Regions from separate parts of the Streptomyces sp. NPDC059373 genome, predicted to be linked through region 2. Evidence: riboswitches for the same ligand, from Rfam matches in the RefSeq annotation. Region 2 holds a riboswitch; the other holds the start of a gene.
What was found. Region 2 has a riboswitch for thiamine pyrophosphate ahead of ACFXJ5_RS28805 (ECF transporter S component). Riboswitches for the same ligand answer to the same signal wherever they lie in the genome.
Positions count from the first base shown of each region.

Region 1: linked by a shared signal. The riboswitch ahead of thiO (glycine oxidase ThiO) and the one ahead of ACFXJ5_RS28805 (ECF transporter S component) in region 2 are both predicted to bind thiamine pyrophosphate.

Region 1 is NZ_JBHYXC010000008.1:6,076-20,285, forward strand. It holds gene pknB (Stk1 family PASTA domain-containing Ser/Thr kinase) at 1-1,004, shown strand, start outside; gene ACFXJ5_RS14735 (deoxyribonuclease IV) at 1,006-1,869, shown strand; gene ACFXJ5_RS14740 (sulfite oxidase-like oxidoreductase) at 1,899-2,522, opposite strand; gene bfr (bacterioferritin) at 2,689-3,168, shown strand; gene ACFXJ5_RS14750 (bacterioferritin-associated ferredoxin) at 3,177-3,422, opposite strand; gene ACFXJ5_RS14755 (class II 3-deoxy-7-phosphoheptulonate synthase) at 3,550-4,896, opposite strand; gene ACFXJ5_RS14760 (GIDE domain-containing protein) at 5,038-5,817, shown strand; gene ACFXJ5_RS14765 (anthranilate synthase family protein) at 6,164-8,056, shown strand; gene ACFXJ5_RS14770 (uridine kinase) at 8,040-8,642, opposite strand; gene ACFXJ5_RS14775 (6-phosphofructokinase) at 8,786-9,814, opposite strand; gene ACFXJ5_RS14780 (thiazole synthase) at 9,930-10,751, opposite strand; gene thiS (sulfur carrier protein ThiS) at 10,757-10,966, opposite strand; gene thiO (glycine oxidase ThiO) at 10,963-12,117, opposite strand; TPP riboswitch at 12,120-12,231, opposite strand; gene ACFXJ5_RS14795 (NAD(P)/FAD-dependent oxidoreductase) at 12,435-13,631, shown strand; gene ACFXJ5_RS14800 (Rv2175c family DNA-binding protein) at 13,678-14,043, shown strand; gene thiE (thiamine phosphate synthase) at 14,085-14,210, shown strand, end outside.
Region 2 is NZ_JBHYXC010000027.1:1,681-15,890, forward strand. It holds gene ACFXJ5_RS28800 (ABC transporter ATP-binding protein) at 1-1,008, opposite strand, end outside; gene ACFXJ5_RS28805 (ECF transporter S component) at 1,008-1,580, opposite strand; TPP riboswitch at 1,570-1,676, opposite strand; gene rlmN (dual-specificity RNA methyltransferase RlmN) at 1,718-2,824, opposite strand; gene ACFXJ5_RS28815 (phosphatidate cytidylyltransferase) at 2,905-3,891, opposite strand; gene frr (ribosome recycling factor) at 3,968-4,525, opposite strand; gene pyrH (UMP kinase) at 4,627-5,361, opposite strand; gene tsf (translation elongation factor Ts) at 5,522-6,358, opposite strand; gene rpsB (30S ribosomal protein S2) at 6,476-7,411, opposite strand; partial or broken gene ACFXJ5_RS28840 (peptidoglycan DD-metalloendopeptidase family protein) at 7,906-8,154, shown strand; gene ACFXJ5_RS28845 (TetR/AcrR family transcriptional regulator) at 8,304-8,861, opposite strand; gene whiG (RNA polymerase sigma factor WhiG) at 8,943-9,788, opposite strand; gene dprA (DNA-processing protein DprA) at 10,068-11,267, opposite strand; gene ACFXJ5_RS28860 (YifB family Mg chelatase-like AAA ATPase) at 11,267-12,874, opposite strand; gene ACFXJ5_RS28865 (YraN family protein) at 12,874-13,239, opposite strand; gene ACFXJ5_RS28870 (DUF2469 domain-containing protein) at 13,348-13,674, opposite strand; gene ACFXJ5_RS28875 (NUDIX hydrolase) at 13,714-14,196, opposite strand.

The DNA of each region.
Region 1 (14,210 bases), on a different contig from region 2:
GGTCCGAGGAGCCGACCACCGCGGTGCGGTACGCCGAGCCGCCGGACGCGCTGAACCGGACCAGCCTGCTGTCGAGCCCGCCCCCGCCGCCGCCCGCCCGGCGCCGAAGCGGCGGCAGCGGCAGAGGCAGCCGCCGGGGCCCGGCCGCGCTCCTGGCCGCCGTCCTGCTGATCGTCGGTCTCTGCGCGGGCGTCTGGTACGTCGCGGAGGGGCAGTTCACCAGGACCCCGGCCGTGGTGGACCTGACGCAGGCCAGGGCCGTGCACGACCTGCGTGCGGCGGGCCTCGGGGTCAAGGTCACAACCGACTACAGCGAGACCGTCGCCAGGGGCAAGGTGATCAGCACCGACCCCGCCACCGGCGAGCGCGTACGCGACAACGGCACGGTCACCATCACCGTGTCCAGGGGCCCGCAACGGGTGAGCGTCCCCGACGTGACCGGCAAGGCGCTGGCCGCGGCCAAGCAGCAGCTCAGGAACGTCGGGCTGACCCCGGGAACGGTCACCCGGGAGTTCAGCGATGAGGTGGACGCCGGCCAGGTGATCAGCACCGACCCGAAGTCCGGCACGAGCCGCGCGCCGGACAGCCCGGTCGGGATCACCGTCAGCAGGGGCGAGCCGGTGGACGTACCGGACGTGGTCGGTGACTCCGTCGACGACGCCCGGTCGGCGCTGGAGGACGCCGGGCTGACCGTGAAGGTGGCCGCGACCCCCGTGTTCTCCGACGCGGCCGACGACGGCGACGTCGCCCTCCAGACCCCCGGCGCGGACGGGCAGCTCGGTCAGGGTGACACCGTCACCCTGACCCTCTCCAAGGGCCAGCAGATGGTCGACGTCCCGGACGTACACGGCAAGAAGGTCGACGAGGCCAAGCAGATCCTCAAGGACGCCGGCTTCGACGTCCGCGTGATCCAGTTCTTCTTCACCGGAAAGGTCAGCAACCAGTCCCCGGGGGCCGGCGAGCAGGCCGCCAAGGGCAGCACGATCACCCTGTGGGTGAGCTGACGTGGTCGGCGATCTCCGTAACCCCGTCGGCGGCCATGTCCCCGTCGCGGGCGGCCTGGCCACCGTCGGGCTGTCGTACGCGCGGACCATGGGCGCCGAGACCGTGCAGGTCTTCGTCGCCAACCCGCGCGGCTGGGCCACCCCGCCCGGCAACCCGGCCCAGGACGAGGCCTTCCGTGAGCGCTGCGCCGCCGAGGGCATCCCGGCGTACGTCCACGCGCCCTACCTGATCAACTTCGGCTCGCACACCGAGGCGACCGTCGAGAAGTCCGTGGACTCCCTGCGCCACTCGCTGCGCCGGGCCCGGGACATCGGCGCCCTCGGCGTCGTCGTCCACACCGGCTCGGCGACCGGCGGCCGGCCGCGTTCGGTCGCCCTCGCCCAGGCCCGGGAGCGGATGCTGCCGCTGCTGGACGAGCTGACCCATGACGACGACCCCTGGCTGCTCCTGGAACCGACCGCCGGCCAGGGCTTCTCCCTCTGCTCCCTCGCCGAGGACCTCGGCCCGTACTTCGACGTACTCGACCGGCACCCCAGGCTCGGCGTCTGCCTGGACACCTGCCACGCCTTCGCCGCCGGGCACGACATGGCGGCCCCGGGCGGCATGAAGCTCCTGCTGGACGAACTGGTCGACACCGTCGGCGAGGGGCGGCTGCGGCTCATCCACGCCAACGACTCCAAGGACGTGGTCGGCGCCCACAAGGACCGTCACGAGAACATCGGCGCCGGCCACATCGGCCAGGACGCCTTCGCCGAGATCTTCACCCACCCCGCCACGGCCGGCGTCCCGCTGGTCATCGAGACCCCGGGCGGCCCCGAGGGGCATGCGGCGGACATCGCCCGCCTGAAGGCGCTGAGAGGCTAGGACGGGGCTAGGACGGGGCTGGGGCGAGGCTAGAGCTCCGGCCCGTCGCCGGGCTCCTCCTGGTACGAGTAGCGCTGCTCAGCCCAGGGGTCGCCGACGTTGTGATAGCCGCGCTCTTCCCAGAAGCCGCGGCGGTCGGCGGTCATGTACTCGACGCCCCGGACCCATTTGGGGCCCTTCCAGGCGTACAGGTGGGGCACGATGAGCCGCACGGGGAAGCCGTGTTCCGCGGTGAGCGGCTCGCCCCCGCGATGGGTGGCGAATATCGACTTGTCGTCGGCGAAGTCGGCGAGCCGGAGATTCGAGCTGAAGCCGTACTCGGCCCAGACCATCACATGGGTGACCTCGGGCGCGGGCGGCGCCAGCTCCAGGACCGCCGAGGCGGCGACCCCGCCCCACTCGACGCCGAGCATGCTGAACTTGGTCACGCAGTGGAAGTCACCGACGACCGTCGTATACGGCAGCGCCGCGAATTCTTCGTGGTTCCAGCAGCGCTTGTCACCGTCCGCCGTGGCACCGAAAACCCTGAATTCCCAGCGGTCCGGCTTGAAGCGCGGTACGGGTCCGTAGTGCGTCACCGGCCAGCCGCGCTGAAGCCGCTGCCCCGGAGGAAGCTCGTCCGGCTTCCCCTCGTGACGTTCGGACTGACCCATGCCTCCATGGTGACAGACCGGATGCAGTGCTACCGACCAGGACCATCCCAAACACCGACAATCCGGCCCGTAGGACTAAGCCTCCACTTACTGGATCAGCCAGGCGTGCGATGCCATGATGCGGCGGGCAACCTGTCGAACCCCCTGAGGAAGGACGGAGTCTGCCATGCAGGGCGACCCCGAGGTCATCGAGTTCCTGAACGAGCAGCTGACCGGCGAGCTGACCGCGATCAACCAGTACTTCCTGCACGCCAAGATGCAGGAGAACTTCGGCTGGACGAAGCTCGCGAAGTACACGCGTCACGAGTCGTTCGACGAGATGAAGCACGCGGAAGTACTCACCGACCGCATCCTCTTCCTCGAAGGTCTGCCGAACTACCAGCGGCTCTTCCACGTCCGGGTGGGCCAGACGGTCACCGAGATGTTCCGGGCCGACCGCGAGGTCGAGGTCGAGGCGATCGACCGGCTCAAGCGCGGCATCGAGATCATGCGGGCCAAGGGTGACATCACCTCGGCCAATATCTTCGAGAGCATCCTCGCGGACGAGGAGCACCACATCGACTACCTCGACACCCAGCTCGATCTGGTCGAGAAGCTCGGTGAGGCGCTCTACATCGCCCAGCTGATCGAACAGCCGGAGAGCTGAGGCAAGCGCTACGCGGCCCGAGCCGCCTCGTCCCGTACGAAGGTCTGGGCGGCGGTCGTCGCCATCTCCGTGCGGGGGGCGCAGCCGGCGCCACGGCCGAGCAGGGCCTGTATACGACGAACGCACGAGCCGCAGTCGGTTCCGGCCTTGCAGGCCGACGCGATCTGGCGGGGGGTGCAGCGGCCGGCGTCCGCATGCTGCTTGACCTGCTCTTCGGTGATGCCGAAGCATGAGCAGACGTACACGCGGTTCACCCCTTCCCGGGTCCCGACCTGAGGTTAACCTAACCTTACCCGGCGTCCGTCGGAGTGAAAAGCGGTGAGGGGCACGGATCGATGTGATCCGTGCCCCTCGTTCGGTTACCGCCTGGTATTCCGGGTGCTAGCGCCGGTACATCTCCGCGACCAGGAACGCCAGATCCAGCGACTGGCTGCGGTTGAGCCGCGGGTCGCAGGCCGTCTCGTAACGCTGGTGCAGGTCGTCGACGAAGATCTCGTCGCCGCCGCCCACGCACTCCGTGACGTCGTCACCGGTCAGCTCGACGTGGATGCCGCCCGGGTGCGTGCCCAGCCCGTGGTGCACCTCGAAGAAGCCCTTGACCTCGTCCAGGACGTCGTCGAAGCGGCGCGTCTTGTGGCCGGAGGCCGCCTCGAAGGTGTTGCCGTGCATCGGGTCGCAGACCCAGGCCACCTGGGCACCGGACGCGCTGACCTTCTCCACGAGGGTCGGCAGCTTGTCGCGGACCTTGTCGGCGCCCATCCGGGCAATGAACGTCAGCCGCCCGGGCTCGCGCTCCGGGTCCAGCTTGTCGATCAGCGTCAGCGCCTCTTCCGGCGTCGTCGTCGGACCGAGCTTCACCCCGATCGGGTTGCGGATCCGCGACGCGAACTCGATATGGGCCCCGTCCAGCTGCCGCGTGCGCTCGCCGATCCACACCATGTGGCCCGACACGTCGTACAGGTTGCCGGTCCGCGAGTCGGTGCGGGTCAGCGCCGACTCGTAGTCCAGCAGCAGCGCCTCGTGCGACGCGTAGAACTCCACGGTCCGGAACTCGGCGGGGTCCACCCCGCACGCCTCCATGAAGTTCAGCGCGTTGTCGATCTCCCGGGCCAGGGCCTCGTAGCGCTGGCCGGAGGGTGACGACTTCACGAAGTCCTGGTTCCAGGCGTGCACCTGCCGCAGGTCCGCGTAACCGCCGGTCGTGAAGGCCCGTACGAGGTTCAGCGTCGCGGACGACGCGTTGTACATCCGCTTCAGCCGCTCCGGATCCGGGATCCGGGACTCCTCGGTGAACTCGAAGCCGTTGACCGAGTCGCCCCGGTAGGTCGGCAGCGTGACGCCGTCCCGGGTCTCGGTCGGCTTCGAGCGCGGCTTGCTGTACTGGCCGGCGATCCGGCCCACCTTCACGACGGGCACGGAGCCCGCGTACGTGAGCACGGCGCCCATCTGAAGCAGGGTCTTCAGCTTGTTGCGGATCTGGTCCGCGGACACCGCGTCGAAGGCCTCCGCGCAGTCGCCGCCCTGCAGCAGGAACGCCTCACCACGGGCGACGGCGCCCAGACGGTCGCGCAGCTGGTCGCACTCGCCCGCGAAGACGAGCGGCGGATACGACTCGAGGTCCGCGATCACATCGCGCAGAGCCTCGGCATCGGGGTACTCGGGCTGCTGCGCCGCGGGCAGGTGTCGCCAGGTGTTGCCACCGGCGTGGGTTTCAGCGTTCACGGTCACGCATCCCACATTACGGGGTCGTGTCGACTGTTTTTCGCATCAGCCCAGTGGATGAGACAGCCCCACCGGCCTCACCCGCGTGTTCCCGGGCCGTATAAGGTCGCCGCGGTCGGGAACGGCAACGCGGCTCGGGGAGATGTTGTGATCTGGATCGGTCTGGCCGCATTGGTCGCGGCGGCGGTCTGTGCGTTTCTGGCGCGTGCCGCGCACGGGCGCGCTCGTGCGATGGAGAGCACCGAGACCCTGCCCGTCCAGGACCTGCGCGCCCTGCACGAGGCGGCCGTCCAGGCGGCGGGCCAGGGCGCCTTCCGCTACCGGTGCGAGGTGGAGGGGCTGGCCCGGCCGCACCAGGACGGCGTCCTGAAGTCCCAGCTGGACAGCGTGGAGTGCGTGTGGCACCGCCACAAGATCACCCGCAAGTACGAGGAGACGTACCACGACAGCAAGGGCCGGCGGCAGCGCCGGACCTGTACCGAAACGCTCTCCGACTACACCAGCACCACCGCCTTCGGCGTCGAGGACGCCACCGGCACGATGGTCATACGTCCCGGCAAGCACGAGGTCATCGGCGCCGAGAAGGTGCTCGACCGCTTCGACGTCCACGACGGCGGCACCGCCAACCGCCTCGAACTCGGGCCCCTGCGCCTGAACCTCGGCCGCAGCGACGGGACCATCGGCTTCAAGCGCGAGGAGTGGATCGTCCGCCCCGGCAGCCGCTTCTACGTCCACGGCGAGGCGGCCGACACCAACGGTGGTCTGGCCGTCGGCGAGCCGGCCGAGGGAGGCGTCTTCCTCATGTCCGTCAAGACCGAGGAGGAACTCCTCCGGTCCGAGAACAACAACGTCCTCGGCTTCGGCATCGGCTCCGGCGTCGCCGCCGTCGCCGGCGTCGTCCTGCTGGTGCTCGGCATCATCCGCTGAGCGCCGTGAGCGCCGTGAGCGCCGTGAGCCCCGCATGACCCGCCGCCGGTCCCGCCGTCCGACCGTCGGCCCCTTCACATGCCACGGTGCGCCCACCGTCCGGGCGACGGCGACCCGTGGGCGGACACCTGGTGCTGCACCAATCCGAACTTCGTGGACGTGCGCTAAAGTGCGGGGCATGCACGCGCAGCAGATCAGCATGAACATGAACTGGTGGTGGACCGCTCATCCGGCGGCCCACTGACTCGCGCGCACCCAAGACATCGCGAAGGCCGCCCCAGGGGCGGCCTTCGGCGTTTCCGCAGCCCGGCCGCTCCTCCCGTAGTCCCTGACGGAAGGAACCGCTGTGCACAGCCTCATCGAGCGACTGCTCTCGCCCGCCGCCCCACCCTTCGCCCTGATCCGCCGCCGCACGCCCGGCCGCGACGCCGACATCGTGGAGGTGCTGATCGGGCCGGTGACCACGGTCGAGCGGCTGGCCGACGTCCCGCTGCCGACCGCGCTGGTGATGGTGCCCTTCCGGCAGATCGCCGAGCGCGGCTTCGACGTACGCGACGACGGGACACCGCTGGCGGTGCTGGTGCCGCAGGAGACCCACGAGCTGCCGCTGAGCGAGGTCATGGCGGCGCTGCCCGCGCATGACGTACGCGTCGAGGGCGGCGCCTTCGACATCGACGACGACACGTACGCCGGGATCGTCGGCCGCGTCATCGAGGACGAGATCGGGCAGGGCGAGGGCGCGAACTTCGTGATCCGGCGGACCTTCCGCGGCCGGATCCCGGACTTCGCGGCGGCGGACGCGCTCGCCCTCTTCCGGCGGCTGCTGAGCGGCGAGCGCGGCGCCTACTGGACGTATGTCGTGCACACCCCGGAGCGGACCCTCGTCGGGGCCAGCCCCGAGGTGCACGTCCGCATGGCGGGCGGGACCGTCGTGATGAACCCGATCAGCGGGACGTACCGCTATCCCTCGACCGGCCCGGACGCCGAAGGGCTGCTGGCCTTCCTCCACGACGCCAAGGAGGTGGAGGAGCTGACGATGGTGGTGGACGAGGAGCTGAAGATGATGTCCGCCATCTGCAGCCTGGGCGGAGTCGTGGTCGGCCCCCGCCTGAAGGAGATGGCGCACCTGGCACACACCGAGTACGAGCTGCGCGGCCGCAGCACCATGGACGTACGGGACGTGCTGCGCGAGACCATGTTCGCGGCGACCGTGACCGGCTCCCCGGTGCAGAACGCCTGCCGCGTCATCCAGCGCTATGAGCCCCTCGGGCGGGACGGGGCCGGCCGTGGCTACTACGCGGGCGCCCTTGCGCTCATCGGCCAGGACGCGGGCGGGGCGCAGACCCTGGACTCGCCGATCCTGATCAGGACGGCCGACATCGCGCCGGACGGGCAGCTGAAGGTGGCGGTCGGGGCGACGCTCGTACGGCACTCCGACCCGTACGCGGAGGTCGCCGAGACGCGCGCCAAGGCGGCCGGCGTGCTGACGGCCCTCGGGGTCGTGCCCGCGCCCGTACGGGACGAGAGCGCACCGCGCCCGCGCCTGGCGGAGGACGTAAGGGTGCAGGCGGCCCTGGACGCGCGGCGGGCGAACCTGGCGCCGTTCTGGCTGCGGATGCAGACCGAGCAGCCCCGGCCGGTCAACGGCCATGCGCTGGTGGTGGACGGCGAGGACACCTTCACGGCGATGCTGGCGCACGTCCTGCGCTCGTCCGGCTACGCGGTGACCGTACGGCGCTACGACGACCCCGGGCTGCGCGAGGCCGCCCTCGCCCATGAAGGCCCGGTCGTCCTGGGCCCCGGACCTGGCGATCCGGGCGACGCCGCCGACCCGAAGATGCGCTTCCTGCGCGCGCTCGCCGCCGACCTGGTCCGCGACCACGCGCACGGGCTGCTCGGCGTGTGCCTCGGCCAGGAGTTGATCGCCGCGGAGCTGGGGCTGGGGCTCGTACGCAAGGACGAGCCGTTCCAGGGAGCGCAGAAGACGATCGACTTCTTCGGGCGCCCGGAGACGGTCGGCTTCTACAACTCCTTCACCGCGCGCGCCGACGACGCCACCGCCGACGAACTGGCCATGCACCGCGTCGAGTTGAGCCGCGATCCGGCGACCGGCGACGTGCACGCGATGCGCGGGCCCGGCTTCGCGGGCGTGCAGTTCCACCCGGAATCCGTACTGACGCTGGACGGCACCCGGATCGTCGCGGAACTGCTGGCCAGGGTGCTCACGCCGTCTCGCTGAAGGCGGAGGCCTCCAGGGCGGGGTGTTCGGAGAGCACCGGGCCGACCAGCATCATGACGGAGGCCAGCATCGCGTACTCGTCGGCGGTGCCGTCGACGACGAGGTCGGCCAGGGCCCGGGAGGGAGCGACATGCTGGGCATGCCGGTCCCTCCCGCCCTGGAGGTAGTTGAGCAGCGAGATACGCGGATCCTGCCGCTGGGCCTCGATCTTGCGGAGGATCTTCCGGGCCAGCCGTACGTCGTCGGGGGCGTCGACGTACACCCGCCAGGTCGCGCGGGTGAGGACCGACGGGAGGGTCAGCGCGAACAGCCCCTCGACCACGACCAGCCGCCGGTCGGAGCAGAGTGCGGAGTCGATCGCGGCTGTCACCGCCGCCTCGTCGATCGAGCCGGGGTGATTCCAGTCCAGGACCGGATAGCCGTTGGCGCTGACCGTCCACACCCCGCGCATGCGATCGTGCGCGGACACGTAGAAGTCGTCGAGGTGGACCAGGGCGATGCTCTCGGGATGGTGCAGCGACAGCGCCTCGGCAAGGGTGGACTTGCCGGATGCGGTGCCGCCTGCGACCGCCAGTACACCCGTCATCCGGGCGCTCCTCAGCTGCTCATGGGGGGTTTACGAAGCGGCCGGACTAGCCGGGTGGAGGGAATGTAAGGCCGCCTGATCTCCCGTGGCAAGCAGGGAAAGCTGTGGGGTCGCGGAGGAAACCTTGTGTTTACGCGATGGGGTTATCCGAAGAAGACGCCCGCCTCCGCGTAGAGGCTCGGATCGACCGTCTTGATCTGCGATGTCGCCGCCGCCAGCGGCACCCGCACGATGTCCGTGCCGCGCAGCGCGACCATCTTCCCGAAGTCCCCGTCCCGCACGGCGTCGATCGCGTGCAGCCCGAAGCGGGTGGCCAGCCAGCGGTCGAAGGCGCTCGGCGTCCCGCCGCGCTGGATGTGGCCGAGCACGGTGGTCCTGGCCTCCTTGCCGGTGCGCTTCTCGATCTCCTTGGCCAGCCATTCGCCGACCCCGGACAGCCGTACGTGGCCGAAGGAGTCGAGCGTGCCGTCCTTGAGGACCACCTCGCCGTCCTTGGGCATCGCACCCTCCGCGACCACCACGATGGGTGCGTAACGGATCTTGAAGCGGCTCTCGACCCAGGCGCAGACCTGGTCGACGTCGAAGCGCTGCTCGGGGATGAGGATGACGTTGGCGCCGCCGGCCAGCCCCGAGTGCAGCGCGATCCATCCGGCGTGCCGGCCCATGACCTCGACGACGAGGGCGCGCATGTGCGACTCGGCGGTGGTGTGCAGGCGGTCGATGGCCTCGGTCGCGATGTTGACGGCGGTGTCGAATCCGAAGGTGTAGTCGGTCGCCGACAGGTCGTTGTCGATGGTCTTCGGGACGCCCACGCAGTTGATGCCGTACTCGTCGGCGAGGGAGGTGGCCACACCGAGCGTGTCCTCGCCGCCGATCACGATCAGCGCGTCGACCTCGAACTTGGCGAGGTTCTCCTTGACCCGCCGGATGCCGTTCTCCGCCTTCAGCGGGTTCGTACGCGACGACCCGAGGATCGTGCCGCCGCGCGGCAGGATCCCGCGCACCGCCGGGATGTCGAGCGTCACGGTGTCGCCTTCGAGCGGCCCGCGCCAGCCGTCCCGGAAGCCGATGAAGTCATAGCCGTACTCCTGGACGCCCTTGCGGACGACGGCGCGGATGACCGCATTGAGCCCCGGGCAGTCACCGCCGCCGGTCAGTACTCCGACCCGCATGGATCTCTCCCTTTTGTCGACGTTGACAATGTGGCAACGCTAGCGTGATCCGCGTCACACGAGGGATGGGTCGGCAGGTGAATTCCCCGGGATCATGGGGACGTCGGCCGGCTCCTCACCCAGGGATTTCACTCGTACGGGCGGAAAACGCCGGGGCCTCGGGATCGAAGGCCGCCACGCCCTCGGTCGGCGACGACGCCTCCGCGTAATGCCGCCGGGGGATCCGGCCCGCCCGGTGCGCGAGGCGGCCCGCCTCGACGGCATGCCGCATCGCCTCGGCCATGAGAGCGGGCTCCTGGGCCCGGGTCACCGCCGAGGCCAGCATGACGGCGGCGCAGCCCAGCTCCATGGCGAGGGCGGCGTCGGACGCCGTACCGGCACCGGCGTCGAGGATCACCGGGACGGTGGCCCGCTCGACGATCAGCTGGAAGTTGTGCGGATTGCGGATACCGAGCCCGGAGCCGATGGGTGAGCCGAGCGGCATGATCGCCGCGCAGCCGACGTCCTCCAGCCTGCGGGCGAGGACCGGATCGTCGTTGGTGTACGGCAGGACGGTGAAGCCGTCGTCCACCAAGATCTCGGCGGCGTCGAGGAGTTCGACGGTGTCGGGCAGCAGCGTGCGCTCGTCGGCGACCACTTCCAGCTTCACCCAGTCCGTGCCGAGCGCCTCGCGGGCCAGCCGGGCGGTGAGGACCGCCTCGCCGGCCGTGAAGCAGCCGGCGGTGTTGGGGAGCACGCGGATACCGTGCTTGCGCAGCAGGGACAGGACCGAGCCCTTCACGGTCGGGTCCAGGCGCCGCATGGCGACGGTGGTCAGCTCGGTACCGGAGGCGATCAGCGCCCGCTCCATGATCTCCAGGCTGGGCGCGCCGCCCGTGCCCATGATGAGACGGGAGGAGAAGGTCGTACCGGCGATGGTCAGCGGGTCGTCGGCCATGGTGATCAGCCTCCCTGTACTGCGGTCAGGACCTCGACGCGGTCGCCGTCGCGGAGCGCGGTCGCCGGCCACTGCCCGCGCGGCACCACGGTCTCGTTGAGCGCGGCCGCCACCCCGGAGTGCGCGGTGGTGAGCGTCGCGACCAGGCGGTCGAGGGTGATGCCGGGCTGGAGCTCGCGGGACTCGCCGTTGACCTTCACCTGCAGACGGATCATGCGGGCTGCTCCAGCCGTGACGAGAAGCGGGCGGGGGAGAAGTGCCGGGCCTGGGGCGGGACTTCGCCGCCGGACAGCAGCCCGGCCATGATGTCGCCGGTCACCGGCGTGAGCAGCACCCCGTTGCGGTGGTGCCCGGTTGCCAGCAGCAACCCGGGCAGCCCCGGCACCTCGCCCAGCATCGGGGCGTTGTCCGGCGACCCTGGGCGCAGGCCCGCCAGCGTCTCGACCAGGGGGAGTTCGGTGATCCCCGGTACGAGTTCGTGCGCGTCGCGCAGCAGCTCGTACACGCCGCCCGCCGTCACCGTCGTGTCCCAGCCCAGCTCCTCGCTCGTCGCGCCGACCACCAGCTCGCCGTTCTCGCGCGGCACCAGGTAGACATGCCCGCCGCGCACCACGGCCCGTACGGTCCGCGACAGGAACGGCGCGTACGCCGCCGGGATCCGCAGCCGCAGCACCTGGCCCTTCACCGGGCGCACCGGCGGCAGCACGTGCTCCGGCAGGCCGCCGACGGTGCCGCTGCGGCTGCCCGCGGCAAGCACGGTCCGGTCGGCGGTGAGCGTCGTCCCGTCCCGCAGTACGGCGCCGCGCGCCCGGCCCCGTACGACCTCGACGCGGTCCACCTCCGAGCGGTGGAAGTCGACCCCGCTGAGCTCGGCGGCGCGCAGGAGCGCCTTCGCGAGGCGGCGGGGGTCGACCTGGTGATCCCCGTCCACCCGCAGCCCGCCGCGAACGCCCGGCGCCAGCATCGGCTCCAGCCGACGGCACTCGCGGCCGCTCAGCCACTCCGACTCCAGGCCCAGGCGGCTCTGGAACGCGTGCAGTTCGCGCAGGTCCGCCCGGTCGTCCGCGTCCAGCGCCACGGCGAGCGTGCCGCACCGGCGATACCCCAGGCCCAGGCCGGTCGCCTCGCTCAACTCCTCGGCGAACGCCGCGTACCGGCGCGCCGAGGCGAGGTTGAGCTCCAGCAGCTCCTGCTCCCCGTACTGCAGCTCCGTCACCGCGGCCAGCATCCCGGCCGCCACGTGCGCGGCCCCGCCACCCGGTTCGGGGTCCGCCACGGCGGTACGGAGGCCCAACTGGGCCGCCCGCCACGCTGTCACCAGGCCGATGATGCCGCCGCCCACGACGACCACGTCATACCGATGCATCTGCTGCACCTGCTTCTTCTCCCTTCGCCGGCATGACCCGGATCAGGTTCGTACGGTCGGCGGCCGTCCAGCCGCCCTCTCAGCCCGGTCCGCCGGGCTCCCGCGAGTGCGTTTGCCCAGCCACCCTAGTACGCCCCCGCGCCGCCCCGCCATGGCCCTTCCGGCCCCTGCACCGGTTCGACTCCCCCCGCCCCGCCCCTTCCCGAAACCAGGGGGCAAGCCCCCTGGACCCCCGAACGCCCTCCGGGCGGGTCCTCAAACGCCGGACGGGCTGAATTTGCCGCGGGGCGCGGGAAAAGGAGGGCTACGGTGAAGGCGTGAGCAGCAGCGGCGCGCAGCGCGTGGTCATCGTCGGGGCGGGGATGGCGGGGGTACAGACGGCGGTGTCCCTACGGGAGGAGGGGTGGGGCGGGAGGATCACGGTGCTGGGGGCGGAGCCGCATGAGCCGTATGACCGGCCGCCGCTGTCGAAGGCGGTGTTGCTTGGCGGCGGAGCCGAGGGCGTGGCGTTCGATGTGGACTTCGGGGCGATCGACGTGGAGTTGCTGCTCGGCCGGGAGGCGACCGGGCTGAACCCGGCCGACCGTGAGGTGACGACGGCCGCCGGGGCGGTGCCGTACGACCGGTTGGTGATCGCGAGCGGCGCGGAGCCGGTGACGTTGCCGGGCGGGGGCGGGTACACGCTGCGGACGTTGGATGACGCGGCCGCGCTGCGCCCCGTGCTGGACGAGAAGCGGGATGTGGTGGTCGTCGGGGCGGGCTGGATCGGCGCGGAGTTCGCGACGGCGGCGCGGCAGGCGGGCTGTGCGGTCACCGTGGTGGAGGCGGCGGACCGGCCGCTGGCCGGGGTGATGCCGGGTGAGATCGGCGACCGGATGCGGGGCTGGTACGCCGAGGCGGGCGTGGAGCTGCGGACGGGCATGGCCGTGGCGGCCGTGGAGCCCGGCGAGGTGCTGCTGGACGACGGCACGCGGCTGGCCGCCGGGGCCGTGGTGGTCGGGATCGGCGCCAGGCCGGCGACGGACTGGCTGGCCGGGTCGGGGGTCGCGCTGGGCCCGGACCGCGCGGTCCGGGCCGACGACCGGCTGCATACATCCGTACCGGATGTGTACGCGGTCGGGGACTGCGCCTCCTTCCCCTCGGCGCGCTACGGCCGGCGGCTGCTGATCCACCACTGGGACAACGCCGTCCAGGGCCCGCGCGTCGCCGCCGCGAACCTGATGGGCGGCGACGAGCGCTACGACCCGGTGCCCTATTTCTGGTCGGAGCAGTTCGGCCGCTTCGCGCAGTACGCCGGGCACCACCCGGCCGCCGACACGATGCTGCAGCGCGGCGACCCGGACGGCCCCGCCTGGTCCGTCTGCTGGCTGCGCGAAGGCGTGCTGGTGGCGCTGCTGGCCGTGGGCCGGCCCCGGGATCTCGCACAGGGCCGCAAGCTCATCGAGCACGGCGCGCGGCTCGACACGGGGCTCGCCGCGGACCCCGCGGTACCACTGAAGACGGCGGTTCGGTAGGCGGTGCGGTATCGCACTGTCGGTCCGGGATGGCAGGCTTGTGTTCGTGACCGAGATCGACGCAAAGATTGACGCCCTCGTACCGTCCTGGCTGACCCTCCCCGATGTCGCGGAGCGCCTAGGCCTGGAGGTGACCCGGATCCGGCCGCTGATCAAGGAAGGTCAGCTGATCGCGGTACGCCGCGGTGAGAACCGGGTCCTGATGGTTCCGGCCGACTTCATCGGCGAAGGAAAGATCGTGAAGGGCCTCGCAGGCACGCTGACCCTGCTCAAGGACGACGGGTTCAGCGATGACGAGGCCCTCGAATGGCTGTTCACCGCGGATCCCACCCTGCCCGGCACGCCGGCGCAGGCCCTGCGCGAGAATCGCGGGACCGAGGTGAAGCGCCGGGCCCAGGCGCTCGCCCTCTGAGCCTCTGAGCAGCACGCCCGACACCGAGGGGGACCTTCCGTATGACCGCCCATGCGCAGCTCGCCGACGCCCGCGTCTACCTGTGCACCGATGCCCGGAAGCGCCAGGGCGACCTGGCGGCCTTCGCGGACGCGGTGCTGGCGGCCGGGGTGGACATCATCCAGCTG
Region 2 (14,210 bases):
TTCGTCCCGGACCTTCGCCGTCACGAACTGGTGCTCGGGGTTCTGGAACACGGAGCCGATGCGCCCGGCGAGAGCCCGGGCCCGCCACTTGTGGGGCGGCTTCGCCGCGTCCGGCCCGGCGAGGGCGGCGGTGGCGACGACCAGCCCATCGGTGGGTTTACGCAAGCCGCCCAGCTGAAGCGCCAGGGTGGTCTTGCCGGCGCCGTTGGGGCCGGTGACGGCCAGGGCCTCGGCGGCGTGGATCTGCAGGCCGTCCTTACGGAGCAGTACCTCGCCCGGCGCGGAGCGCGGCGTCAGCGCCGGGACCGGGTGGCCCGGCACCCACACCCCGTCGGCGGCGAGTTCGTCACCGTACCGGGCGAAGACCGAGGCGGGCGGCCCGTCGGCGCGGATGCCGCCGCCGGGTTCGAGGACGATGACGCGGTCGAGCAGTGGCACCAGTTCGGCGACGCGGTGCTCGACGATGACCATGGTCGTGTCGTCGAGTCCGGCGAGGGCGCCGCGCACCAGCCGCGCGCCATCGGGGTCGAGGTTGGCGGTCGGCTCGTCGAGGAGCAGCAGTCCGGGCCGGGACACCATGGCGCCCGCGAGCGCGAGCCGCTGCTGCTCGCCGCCGGACAGCGCGGCGACGGACCGGTCGCGGCCGTAGGGGAAGCCGACCCTGCGCAGGGCGTCGTCGACGAGCGGCCAGATGCGCTCGGCGGGCGTACCGATGTTCTCCAGGCCGAAGGCCACGTCGTCGCCGGCGCGTTCCATGACGAGCTGGGACTGCGGATCCTGGAAGACGATGCCCGTCCGCTCCCCGACCTCGATCCTGCCCTCGCGCTCGCCGGACTCGGGCGGCAGCAGCCCCGCGAGTGCGGCGAGCAGCGTGGACTTGCCGGCCCCCGACGGGCCCAGCAGCGCGACCCGCTCGCCGTGCTCGATGTCGAGGTCGACGCCGCGCAGCGCCCACCGGCGCCGCCCGGCGTGCCGGTGGCCGAAGCCCCGGAGCCGTACGGAAGGCATCAGACGGCGATGCGTTCCCGCCCGGACGGGAACGGGTCGAGCGCTCCGGTCTGGGCGAGGGACTTGGTCAGCGCGAGGCTGCCGAGGCCGGCGATCACGGCGGAGCTGGCGATGACGAGGGCGGCGTACGCGGCCTTCCAGCCGGTGCCGGTCGTCGGGTAGTAGAGCACGATGTCCAGCAGCGCGGCCGCCCCGCCGGCCAGCACCCCGCCCACCAGCGCGGTCGGCCAGCGCCAGCTGCGGTACGCGGACAGCGCGAAGCCGAACTCCCCGGCGAAGCCCTGCACCACTCCGTACAGCAGGGTGACCAGGCCCCACGGCGAACCGAAGAACGTCGCGACGGTCGCGGCGACGACCTCGCAGAAGATTCCGGCGCCCGGCTTGCGGATCACCAGCGGACCGAGCACCGCCGGGACCAGCCACACGCCGTACAGGACCGCACGGCCGGGCAGCGGGATGGCGTTGGCCGCGCCCTCCCAGAGCGTGTTCCACGCCCAGAAGATGACACCGAACGCGGCGCCGAGGACGGCGGTGACCACGATGTCGACGGTCCGCCAGCGATTGCTGCTCATGATGACTCCCTTCGCCGGCATTACCCGGATCAGGTTCGAGGGTCTGCGGCCCGTGGCCGCACTCTCAGCGCTGTCTGCGCTCCCCTGTCGGAATGTTCTGTTGTGCGATAAACGCGCTGCGACTGTAGCAGCGCAGGTCAGCCCTCGGAAGCCGCCAGCTGCCCGCAGGCCCCGTCGATCTCCTGGCCCCGGGTGTCCCTTACGGTCACCGGCACCCCGTGCGACTCCAGCGCCGCGACGAACGCCCGCTCGTCCTCGGGGCGCGACGCCGTCCACTTCGACCCGGGCGTCGGGTTGAGCGGGATCAGGTTCACGTGCACCCGGCGGCCCTTGAGGAGCCGACCGAGCCGGTCGGCGCGCCAGGCCTGGTCGTTGATGTCCTTGATCAGCGCGTACTCGATGGAGATCCGCCGGCCGGACACATCCGCGTAGTGCCAGGCGGCGTCCAGCACCTCGCGCACCTTCCAGCGGGTGTTCACCGGCACGAGGGTGTCGCGCAACTCGTCGTCGGGCGCGTGCAGCGACACCGCGAGGCGGCACTTCAGGCCCTCGTCCGCGAAGCGGAGCATCGCCGGGACCAGCCCGACCGTGGAGACCGTGATGCCGCGCTGCGACAGCCCCAGCCCGTCCGGCTCGGGATCGGTGAGGCGACGGATCGAGCCGATGACCCGCTTGTAGTTGGCCAGCGGCTCGCCCATACCCATGAACACGATGTTGCTCAACCGCGCCGGACCGCCCGGGATCTCCCCGTCGCGCAACGACCGCATGCCCGCCACGATCTGGTGCACGATCTCGGCGGTCGACAGATTCCGCGTCAGCCCCGCCTGGCCGGTGGCGCAGAACGGGCAGTTCATGCCGCAGCCCGCCTGCGAGCTGATGCACATCGTGACCCGGTCCGGGTACCGCATCAGCACCGACTCGACGAGCGTGCCGTCGAAGAGCCGCCACAACGTCTTACGGGTCGTGTCGTCGTCGCACGAGATGTGCCGCACCACCGACATCAGCTCCGGCAGCAGATCGCCCGCCAGCTTGCCCCGCGCCGCCGCCGGAATGTCCGTCCAGGCTGCCGGATCATCCGCGTACCGCGCGAAGTAGTGCTGCGACAGCTGCTTGGCGCGGAACGGCTTCTCGCCGAGCTCCGCGACCGCCGCACGGCGCTCCTCGGGCGTGAGGTCGGCAAGGTGCCGCGGGGGCTTCTTGGCCCCGCGCGGCGTGACAAAAGTGAGTTCTCCGGGTGCAGGCATGGTCGTACCAGTCTCGCAGATCAATCAGGGGTACCCAGGTCGGATGGGTGAGGGAGTAGTCACCCTCGGGCGGCCTGACCTCAGCTGGACCCGACGAAGATCACCAGCAGCAGCCACGCCACGGGGGCGGTCGGCAGGAGGGAGTCGAGGCGGTCCATGATGCCGCCGTGGCCGGGGAGGAGCTTGCCCATGTCCTTGATGCCGAGGTCGCGCTTGATCATGGATTCGCCGAGGTCACCGAGGGTCGCGCTGACCGCGACGGCGAAGCCGAGCACCACGCCCTGCCACCAGGCGCCGTCGTCGATCAGGAAGTGCACCAGGAGCGCGCCGGCCACCATGGCGAAGGACACGGCCCCGATGAGGCCCTCGCGGGTCTTGCCGGGGCTGATGCGCGGGGCGAGCTTGTGCGTGCCGAAGCGCCAGCCGACGGCGTACGCACCCGTGTCGCTGACGACGGTGAGGACCAGGAAGACGAAGACCCGCCAGGCGCCGTCGTGCGCGGCCAGCATCATGGACACGAAGGTGGCCAGGAAGGGCACGTAGAAGGCGGCGAAGACGCCTGCCGTGACGTCCCGCAGGTAGTTCTCGGGAGGTTCGGTCATCCGCCAGACCAGAACCGCGAGCGCGGTGAGGGCCATGGCCACCCACGCGCCTTCGGCGCCACGCGCGTAGCCGGCGATGACCATGGCGGCGCCGCCGACGGCGAGGGGGATGAGCGGGGCCCGGATCTCCTTGCGCTCTTCTAGGCGCGAGGTGAGCTCCCAGAGGCCGACGACGACCGCCGCGACGATGACGCCGACGAAAGCGGCCTTGACGACGAAGAGGGAGGCGATGATGACGGCCCCGAGGCCGATGCCGACTCCTATCGCGGCCCGCAGATTACGGCCCGCGTTCTTCTTGCCGCGGCCCGGCTGGTCCGGATCGGGCGAGGAGGGCTGCGGCCCGGGCTGCTCCGCGGGCTGGGGGTTCTCGTCGCGGAACAAGGGGCCGCTCAGCTGAGCAGCCCCTTCGTTCTCGCCTCCCCAGGAGCCGGCACGTGGCGAAGCTCCCCAGGAAGAGTCGTTCACGGAGATTCGCCTCGCGTTTTCGTTCCGGTCCGATGGGAGAGGTGAGCAGAAGTACGTTCGGCTGTGCCCCGGGGGCTCAGACCTCGAGCAGCTCGGCTTCCTTGTGCTTGAGCAGCTCGTCCACCTGGTGCACGTACTTCGACGTGGTGTCGTCGAGCTCCTTCTCGGCGCGACGCACCTCGTCCTCGCCGGTCTCGCCGTCCTTGACGAGCTTGTCGAGGGTTTCCTTGGCCTTGCGGCGCACGCTGCGGATGGAGATCCGGGCGTCCTCCGCCTTGGTGCGGGCGACCTTGATGTACTCCCGGCGGCGTTCCTCGGTGAGCTGCGGGAAAGCCACCCGGATGATGCGCCCGTCGTTGCTCGGGTTGACGCCGAGGTCGGAATCGCGGATCGCCTGCTCGATGTTGCGCAGCGCGCTGCTGTCGAACGGCGTGATCACGGCCATCCGCGGCTCGGGGACCGCGAAGGAGGCCAGCTGGTTGATCGGGGTCGGTGCGCCGTAGTAGTCGGCCACGATCTTGTTGAACATCGCCGGGTGGGCCCGACCGGTGCGGATCGCGGCGAAGTCCTCCTTGGCGACGACGACGGCCTTCTCAAACTTCTCCTCCGCTTCGAGGAGGGTCTCTTCAATCACCATGTGCTCCTGGTCTTCAGAAGGCGGGGCCTCGCCCCTGCGCGCGTCTTTCCTGCACGGTGTCCGACCGGCGGCGTCTTGTCCATCCCCGTAACGAGCCTCTAGGCGCGGCTGCCCTGGTCGTTGACGAGCGTGCCGATCTTCTCACCCTTCACGGCCCGCGCGATGTTGCCCTCCGCGAGGAGCTCGAAGACGAGGATCGGAAGCTTGTTGTCCTGACACAGGGTGATCGCCGTCAGGTCCGCGACCCGCAGGTCGCGGGCCAGGACGTCGCCGTACTCCAGGGAGTCGAACATGACCGCGTCCGGGTTCTTGCGGGGGTCGGAGTCGTAGACCCCGTCCACCCCGTTCTTGCCCATGAGGAGCGCCTTGGCGTGGATCTCCAGGGCGCGCTGGGCGGCGGTGGTGTCGGTGGAGAAGTACGGCATGCCCATACCGGCGCCGAAGATGACGACGCGGCCCTTCTCCAGGTGGCGGATGGCACGGAGCGGGATGTACGGCTCGGCGACCTGGCCCATGGTGATGGCGGTCTGCACCCGGGTCTCGATGCCCTCCTTCTCCAGGAAGTCCTGGAGGGCGAGGCAGTTCATGACGGTGCCGAGCATGCCCATGTAGTCCGAGCGGGCCCGGTCCATGCCGCGCTGCTGCAGTTCGGCGCCACGGAAGAAGTTGCCGCCGCCGATGACGATGGCGATCTCGTAGCCGTCCCGGACGACCGCGGCGATCTCCCGGGCCATGGTGTGCACGACGTCGGGGTCGACGCCCAGCCCGCCTCCCCCGGCGAATGCCTCACCGGACAGTTTGAGCAGGTACCGGCGGTGGGTGCTGTCATCCATGGAGATCTCCTCGTGCACGTACGAAGAAGGCCATTGCCGTTCGGGTCCGTGATCGTTCCCTCTACGGCAATGGCCTCCTCGTCACAACTGCGGTCAGCCGGTGGGCGGCCGACTGCGTACGACCCTAGCGGGTCGCCGGTCAATCGCTTACGCGGCTCGGTCAGACGCCGACGCGGAAGCGGGCGAAGCGCTTCAGCGAGACGCCGGCCTCGTCCAGAACCTTCTGGACGGTCTTCTTGCTGTCCTTGGCGAACGCCTGCTCCAGGACCGCGTTCTCCTTGACGAAGCCGGTGACGCGGCCGTCGACGATGCGGGAGAGGGCGGCCTCGGGCTTGCCCTCCTCGCGCGCGGTGGCCTCGGCGACGCGGCGCTCGTTCTCGAGCACCTCGGCCGGGATCTCCTCGCGGGAGAGGTAGGTCGGGGAGAAGGCGGCGATGTGCTGCGCGACGTCCTTGGCGACCTCGGCGTTCGGCTTGTCCAGCTCGACCAGGACGCCGACCTGCGGGGGCAGGTCCGGGCTGGTGCGGTGCAGGTAGGAGGCGACGAAGCCGCCGTCGAACTGCGCGAAGCGGTCCAGGACGATCTTCTCACCGAGGGTGGCGTTGGCCTCGTCGACGAACGCCTGGACGGTCTGGCCGTCCTTGATCTCGGAGGCGAGCAGGGCCTCGATGCCGGCCGGCTTGGTGGCGGCGACGTGGGCGGCGATCTCGTTGGCCGTGGCGACGAACTTGTCACCCTTGGCGACGAAGTCGGTCTCGCACTTCAGCTCGACGAGGACGCCCTCGGAGTTGTCGGCGGCGATCAGGGAGACCACGGCACCGTTGGAGGCCGAACGGCCCTCGCGCTTGGTGACGCCCTTCTGGCCCTTGACTCGGAGGATCTCGACGGCCTTCTCGAGGTCGCCCTCGGCCTCGACGAGCGCGTTCTTGCAGTCCATCATGCCGGCGGCGGTCAGCTCGCGAAGCTTCTTGACGTCGGCGGCGGTGTAGTTCGCCATGGTCTGTGAGTCTCTTCTCGGAAAGTCGGTGAGTCCGGTGAAACCGGTGGTTCTACGGGTGAACGGCGGGGGCCGGAGCCCCCGCCGTCGTCAGCCGTGATGAGGAAAGGCTGAGGCTCAGGCCTGCTCGGCGTCTGCGGCCGGAGCGTCGGCGGCGGGCGCCTCGGCGGGCTCGGCAGCGGCCTCGGCGGCCGGGGCCTCGGTGGCCTCAGCAGCAGGGGCCTCGGCAGCCTCGGCGGCGGGGGCCTCGGCAGCGGGAGCCTCGGTCGCCTCGTCGGACTTGGCCTTCTCGCCCTCCAGGAGCTCGCGCTCCCAGGCGGCCAGCGGCTCGGCCTCGGTCTTGTCAGCACCGGTCGCGACGCCGGAGCGGGCGATGAGGCCCTCGGCGACGGCGTCGGCGATCACACGGGTGAGCAGGGTGACGGAGCGGATCGCGTCGTCGTTGCCCGGGATCTTGTAGTCGACCTCGTCCGGGTCGCAGTTGGTGTCGAGGATCGCGACCACCGGGATACGGAGCTTGCGCGCCTCACCGACAGCGATGTGCTCCTTCTTGGTGTCCACGATCCAGACGGCGCTGGGCACCTTCTGCATCTCACGGATACCACCGAGGGTCTTCTCCAGCTTGTCCTTCTCGCGGGAGAGAACCAGGAGCTCCTTCTTGGTGAGGCCGGAGGCGGCCACATCCTCGAAGTCGATCTCCTCGAGCTCCTTCAGGCGCTGCAGACGCTTGTAGACGGTCGAGAAGTTGGTGAGCATGCCGCCCAGCCAGCGCTGGTTGACGTAGGGCATGCCCACGCGCGACGCCTGCTCGGCGATGGCCTCCTGGGCCTGCTTCTTCGTACCGACGAACATGATGGAGCCGCCGTGGGCGACGGTCTCCTTGACGAACTCGTAGGCGCGGTCGATGTACGACAGCGACTGGAGCAGGTCGATGATGTAGATGCCGTTGCGCTCGGTGAAGATGAAGCGCTTCATCTTCGGGTTCCAGCGGCGGGTCTGGTGCCCGAAGTGGACGCCGCTCTCAAGCAGCTCCCGCATCGTGACGACGGCCATGGCCGTACTCCTCGGTTTCTCGGTTCCGCGACTGCCGGACGGCTGTCGCGCCTGACGCCCCGACGCGCCGTGCCTCGGAAGGAATCCTTCCGGGACCGAGAGGCGCGGCCACCGTGCCGGTGAGGGTGTGGTGGCGGGGCGTGCGAAGTCGACCCGGTGACCCGGATCGCCATGGAAAGTGTAAGGGACCGCCGGAGCGCGGGGCGACATGCGCTTCCCGTGCGCAGGGGGCGCACGGAGTTATCCACAGGCGCAGAGCAAGATCAACTTTGCGGGCGGTATCGCGCGACCCTCGGATCATGACACGTCACTTCGCGTTCCTCCTGAGTCTCGCCACGGCGTTGGCCGTGCTCACGCCGTACGGGGCGGCGGCCGGCGCCTCAGGCGTCCGTGCCGCCGGCGTCGGCGGTGACGGCGACCGCGACCGCGCCTGGCCGGTGGCCGGGCCGGGGCTGCGGGGCCGCCCGGTCGTGGAGCGGGGCTTCGACCCGCCGATGTCGCGGTGGGGCGCGGGGCACCGCGGCGTCGACCTGCGCGCCGGTCCGGGTGCCCCGGTGCGGGCGGCGGCGCCCGGGCGGGTCACCTTCGCGGGCGCGGTGGCCGGGCGGGGGGTCGTGGTGATCCGGCTGTCGGTGCCGGGCGGACTGCGGATCACGTACGAGCCGGTGCGGGCCTCGGTGTCCGTGGGCGATGAGGTGGCTGCGGGTGCGGTCGTCGGCACCCTGGAGGACGGCGTCCCGTCGCACTGCGCCGGCGGGTGCCTCCACTGGGGCCTGCTGCGGGGCTCCGTCTACCTGGACCCGCTGTCACTGCTGCCGGCGTCGATGCTGCGGCTCGGCCCGTCCCGGCTGCTGCCGGTCTTCGGTGTCCCGCTCCCGCCCACCGGGTGGGGTCAGCCGCGCACGCCGCGCAGGGCCATCGCCACGGCGGCCTCGGCGATGGTGTCGGGGTCCTCCGCGGCGCCGAGCTCGATGCGCCGCACCGCCGCGTCGACGACGCCCTGGAGCAGCAGCGCGCTCAACCTGGGCTCGGCGTGCCCGAGGGCGCGGAGCGCCTCGACGACCATCGCCACCAGACCACCGTGGGCCGCACGGATCTTCTCCCGCGCGCCCGCCTCCAGCTCGCCGGAGGAGATCGCCACCACCGCCCGGTGCCGCCGGTCACCGACCAGCGTCAGCTGGCTGCGCACATAGGCCTCGATCTTGGCCTCGGGGTCGGCGACAGCCGCCATCGCGTCCTCGACCTCGGTCGCCCAGACGGGGAAGTCCACCACGCACAGCTCTTCGACGACCGCCGCGCGCGAACGGAAGTACTCATAGACGGAGGAGCGCGCCAGCCCGGTGCGCTCGGCGAGAGCGGGGAAGGTCAGGGCTTCCGTGCCGCCCTCGGACAGCAGCGAACGGGCGGCGTCCAGAAGGGCGTCGCGCTGCATAGACCGGTGCTCGGCCACCGAGGCCGCTCGAATCTTGGGCACGGCACCACTGTACGGAATCCGTGCGGCGGGCCGGGGCCGCGGCGGGCATCGGCCGGCTCAGCGGCCGACATCGGCCAGTTTGGCGCGCAGCTGCAGTACGGACTTGGTGTGGATCTGGCTGACCCGGCTCTCGGTGACCCCCAGCACCTGGCCGATCTCCGCCAGCGTCAGTCCCTCGTAGTAGTAGAGGGTCACCACGGTCTTCTCCCGCTCGGGCAGTGTGTTGATGGCTCGCGCGAGCAGCCGGCGCAGCTCGCGGTCCTCGGCGATCTCGACGGGGTTGTCCGCGCCGGTGTCCTCCAGGGTGTCCACGAGGCTGAGCCGGTCGCCGCTGTCGCCGCCGACGTGCAGCAGCTCTTCGAGGGCGACGACATTGGCCAGCGAGAGCTGGCTGAAGACCCCGTGCAGCTCGTCCACGCCGATGCCCATCTCGGCGGCGACCTCGGGCTCGCTGGGGGTGCGCCGCAGCGAGGCCTCGAGGGTCGCGTAGGCGCGCTCGACGGCTCGGGCCTTCTGCCGAACGGAGCGCGGAATCCAGTCAAGCGCCCGCAGTTCGTCGATCATGGCGCCGCGGATGCGGGTGATCGCGTACGTCTCGAACTTGATGGAGCGCTCGGGTTCGAACTTCTCGATGGCATCGATGAGTCCGAAGACGCCGGAGGAGACGAAGTCCGCCTGCTCGACATTGGCGGGCAGGCCCACGCTGACCCGGCCGGCCACGTATTTCACCAGCGGCGAGTAGTGCAGGATCAGCTGCTCCCGCAGCCGTGCGTCCCCCGTGGACTTGTACGTCCTCCACAGCTCGTCGAGCGAGGTGGGTGCTGCGGGCCGCGGGGTGCGCGGGGTGCTGCGGGCGGCGACTGCCGCCATCGCGCGGTCGGGCCCGGGGGTGTGCTGGGGCATGCGTCGTTCTGAGCCGTTCTGCCGTGATGTGGGGGACGGTGATGAGGAGTCGAGGCGCGATGAGCGTAGCGTGACCGGGGTGTCGCTGATTGCTACGAACGTCGTACGAGGTGCCGCCAGAGACGTTCCGCAGTGCGACCCGGGACGAGGGGGCCACGAGGGCGCGTTCTGTGAAGTCAGGGTGTTGCTGTCGCAAAATGCCGCGTTCTGCCGACACCCCCATAAACTCGTCACCCGACCGGCCCAGGTCAAGAACCGTGCTGTCACCTGATGGTGTGTTCATTGCGGTGCACGCTCCCCCACCAGCCCGTCCGCCCCTCCGGCGCCGGCCAACCGCCACCGCTCGCCGTGCCGTTCGACGAATCCGAGTGCCTGCAATTCGTAGAGCCTGCCGAGCGTGTCGTCGGTGGTCACGCCCGCGGAGCGGGCAATCTGTCCGCCGTCGGCGCCGCCCCGGCCCGGCACCGCCTCCAGCACGCGCGCGGTGTCGTACGGCAGCAGGTCCCGGGCCACGACCGGGCCGCGTCGCTCGGGCGCGAGGTCGCCGCCGATGCTGCCGACCAACTCGGCGATCTCACGCGCGTCGGTGACCAACACCGCGTCCCCACGCAGGAGTTCATGCACGCCCTGGGACAGGGTGGAGGTGCAGGGCCCCGGCACGCCCATCACGAAGCGGCCGAGCTCGCGGGCCCGGCGGGCTGTGATCAGTGAGCCGCTGCGGTACTGCGCCTCGACCACCACGGTGCCGCGGGTCAGCGCCGCGATCACGCGGTTGCGCATGACGAACCGGCTGCGGGTCGGATGCGAGCCGGGCGGCAACTCACCGATCAGCAGGCCCTGTTCGCCGATGCGCCCAATCAACTCGGCGTGCCCGGGCGGGTACGGGACATCGACCCCGCACGCCACGACGCCGACGGTGGCGCCGTCCACCGACAGTGCGCCCCGGTGCGCGGCGCCGTCGATGCCGTAGGCCGCGCCCGAGACGACGATCCACCCGGCCTCGGCCAGATCGGCGGCGAGCCGGGAGGCCATGTGCGCGCCGTAGTCCGTGCAGGCCCGGGCGCCGACCAGGGCGACCGAGCGCAGCGCCCACATCCGCAGGGAGGGCCGCCCCCGCACCCACAGGCCGTACGGGCGCTGATCGCCCAGGTCGTCCAGCTGCCCCGGCCACTCCGGGTCCCCGGGACAGACGAAGCGGCCCCCCAGCGCCTCCGCCGCCGCCAGGTCGCGCGCCGGGTCCACCCGCTGCCCCCGCAGCCGGTAGCCGGCCAGCCGGCGCTCGGAGGCCCGGGGCAGCCGCTCCCCGGCGACGAGTGCCCGGACGACTTCCTGCGGTCCCCGCTCCCGCAGCCAGGCGCCGACGGTCTCGTCACCGGGGTCGGCGATCCGGGTCACCGCGATCCGTGCCAGTCGCTCCTCCGGGGACGGCGGCCCGGCGGCGCCCTCCGCCTCGAAGAGGTCGAACAGGGTGTCCGTCATCAGATGCCCCCCATCGACATCGCAACGCCGCGCCGCACCCCGGTGCGCAGTTCGAGGGCGCGTGCCACGTCGACCCCGTCCGGACGGTCGCGGGCCGCCAGGTCCGCCACCGTCCAGGCCACGCGCAGCACCCGGTCGAGTCCGCGGGCGGTGAGCAGTCCGCGCTCCATGTCCTGCTCGGCGGGCCGCATCGCCCCCGGGGCCATGGGCCAGCGCGTCCTCAGCTCGTGTCCGGGCACCTCGCTGTTGGTCCGCCACGGGGTGTCCCGGTAGCGGACGGCGGCCCGCTCCCGTGCCTCCCGGACCCGGGCGGCCACGGTCCGCGTGGACTCCGACTCCCCGACGTGCCCGATCAGCTCGGATCGGCTCACGGGCTCGACGTCGACCCGCAGGTCGACCCGGTCGAGCAGCGGACCGGACAGCCGCCCCTGATAGCGGCGGATCATGCTCGCCGTGCAGTCGCAGCCGCCCCCGGGGGAGCCGTGCCGACCGCAGGGACAGGGATTCGCCGCCAGGACCAGCAGGAACCGGGCGGGCAGCCGCACCACCCCGGCGGAGCGCGCGATCACCACATGGCCCGACTCCAGCGGCTGGCGCAGTGCCTCGAGCGCCTGCCCGTTGAACTCGGGGGCCTCGTCGAGGAAGAGCACGCCCTTGTGGGACAGCGAGACGGCTCCGGGTCTGGGCAGTCCGTTGCCCCCGCCGACCAGGGACTGCATCGTGGCCGAGTGGTGCGGGGCGCAGTAGGGCGGGATGTCCACCATCGGCTTGCCCGGCGGCAGCATCCCGGCGACCGAGTGGACGGCGGTGACCTCCAGGGACTCCTGCCGGGTCAGCGGTGGCAGCAGCCCGGACAGCCGCTCCGCGAGCATCGTCTTGCCTGCCCCTGGCGGCCCCTTGAGGTAGATGTGGTGGCCCCCGGCGGCCGCGACCTCCAGGGCCATCCGGGCCGGCCCCTGTCCGGCGACGTCGGAGAGGTCCGTGGCACCGGAGTCGGCGAAGCCGGTGCCGATGCCCGCACCCGGCACCGCCAGGCCCGCCAGCATGGGGTCGGGGCGGCCGTCGCCCGGGTCCTCGGGCTCCTCCGGGGCCAGCTCGTCGTTGAGCAGGGCGATGAGCTGCCGCAGGGTGCGTACGCCGAGCACGGAGACCCCGGGGACCAGAGAGGCCTCGGCGGCCGTGCGGTCGGGCACGACGACATGGCGGTACCCCGCTTCGGCGGCGGCGAGGACGGCGGGAAGCACCCCGCGCACGGGCCGCACCCGGCCGTCCAGCCCCAGCTCGCCGATCATCATCAGGTCGGCGATGTCCTTGGGGGCGATGCGTTCGTTGGCGGCGAGCACGGCGCACGCGACGGCCAGGTCGAAGCCGCTGCCGCCCTTGGGCACCGAGGCGGGGCTCAGGCCGACGGTGAGCTTCTTCTGGGGCCAGACCTCGCCGCTGTTGACGATGGCGGCCCGGACCCGGTCGCGGCTCTCGCTCAGGCTCTTGTCCGGCAGCCCCACCAGGGTGAAGGCCGCGACGCCCGGCTCCAGGTCGGCCTGGACCTCGACGACCACGCCCTCCACGCCGAGCAGGGTCACCGAGCACGTACGGGCGAAGCCCATCAGGCCACCCCCCGCACATGCTCGACGCGCGCGGCGCCACGCTGGGGCACCAGCACGCCGACGAGGTCGATGCGGACCCCACCCGGGGGCACGTCGCCGCCGCGTTCGGACAGCCAGCGCTCGGCCAGCCGCCGCAGCCGCTCGGCCTTGCGGGGGCCGACGGCGTCCATCGGGTGCTGGTAGTCACCCTGTATGCGGGATTTGACCTCGCAGATGACCACCGCGTCGCCGTCCTCGGCGACGATGTCGATCTCGCCTTCCCGGCATCGCCAGTTGCGCGCCAGCACACGCATGCCCGCGGCGTCGGCGAGCCAGCGGGCCGCCAGGTCCTCCCCGTACCGGCCCAGAGCTCCTCGGGCGTTCATTCGCACCACCTCCGTCACTCACTGTGACGGACGTCGCGCCCTCGAGATGATCTTGGTCGTCCCCTGTGGATAACTCGGGCGGACCGCTCAGCCGCTGAAGCGGACCACTCAGCCGCTGAAGCCGGACTCGTCCTGGGGCAGGTCCAGATCCGACTTGTTGAGCTCCTCGATGTTCACGTCCTTGAACGTGAGCACCCGCACCTGCTTGACGAAGCGCGCCGGCCGGTACATGTCCCAGACCCACGCGTCGGCCATCGACACCTCGAAGAAGACCTCGCCCTGGACCGAGTGCACCTGCATCTCGTAGTCGTTGGTCAGGTAGAAGCGCCGCTCGGTCTCGATCACGTATTTGAACAGGCCGACGACATCGCGGTACTCCCGGTAGAGCTTCAGCTCCATCTCGGTCTCGTACTTCTCGAGGTCCTCGGCGCTCATGGCATGTTCCCCTTCAGCCGTTCGTCCCCCCATTGTGCGTCAGTCACGCTCAGTCCCCAGGTGAATCGGGGATCGCGGGGGTCCTTCGTCGAGCAGCGTGCGCAGCAGCCCGGCGAGCCTGGTCGGATACACCGTCTCACGCGCGCGGAGAAGTTCCTCGCACGTCCACCAGCGCAGCTCTCCCACACTGCGCCGCTCCAGCTCGGTCTGACCGTCCGGGCGGACCTCAGTGGCCTCCGTACGCCCCAGGAAGTACCACTCGTCCTGCTCCCACCTGCGCCCGTCGAAGTCGAAGGCGCAGGTGCGCTCCCACAGCACCGGCCCGAGCCGCACCGATGTGATTCCGGTCTCCTCCGCCACCTCGCGGCGCGCCGCCGCCTCCAGGCTCTCGCCGGTCTCGACGCCTCCGCCGGGGGTGAACCACCAGCGCATCGCCGGATCGGCGGGCTCGAAGCCGTGCAGCAGCAGGATCCGGTCGGACGGATCGAGGAGTACGACCCTGGCGGCTCGCCGGCGCGTCACCTGCGCCACCACCT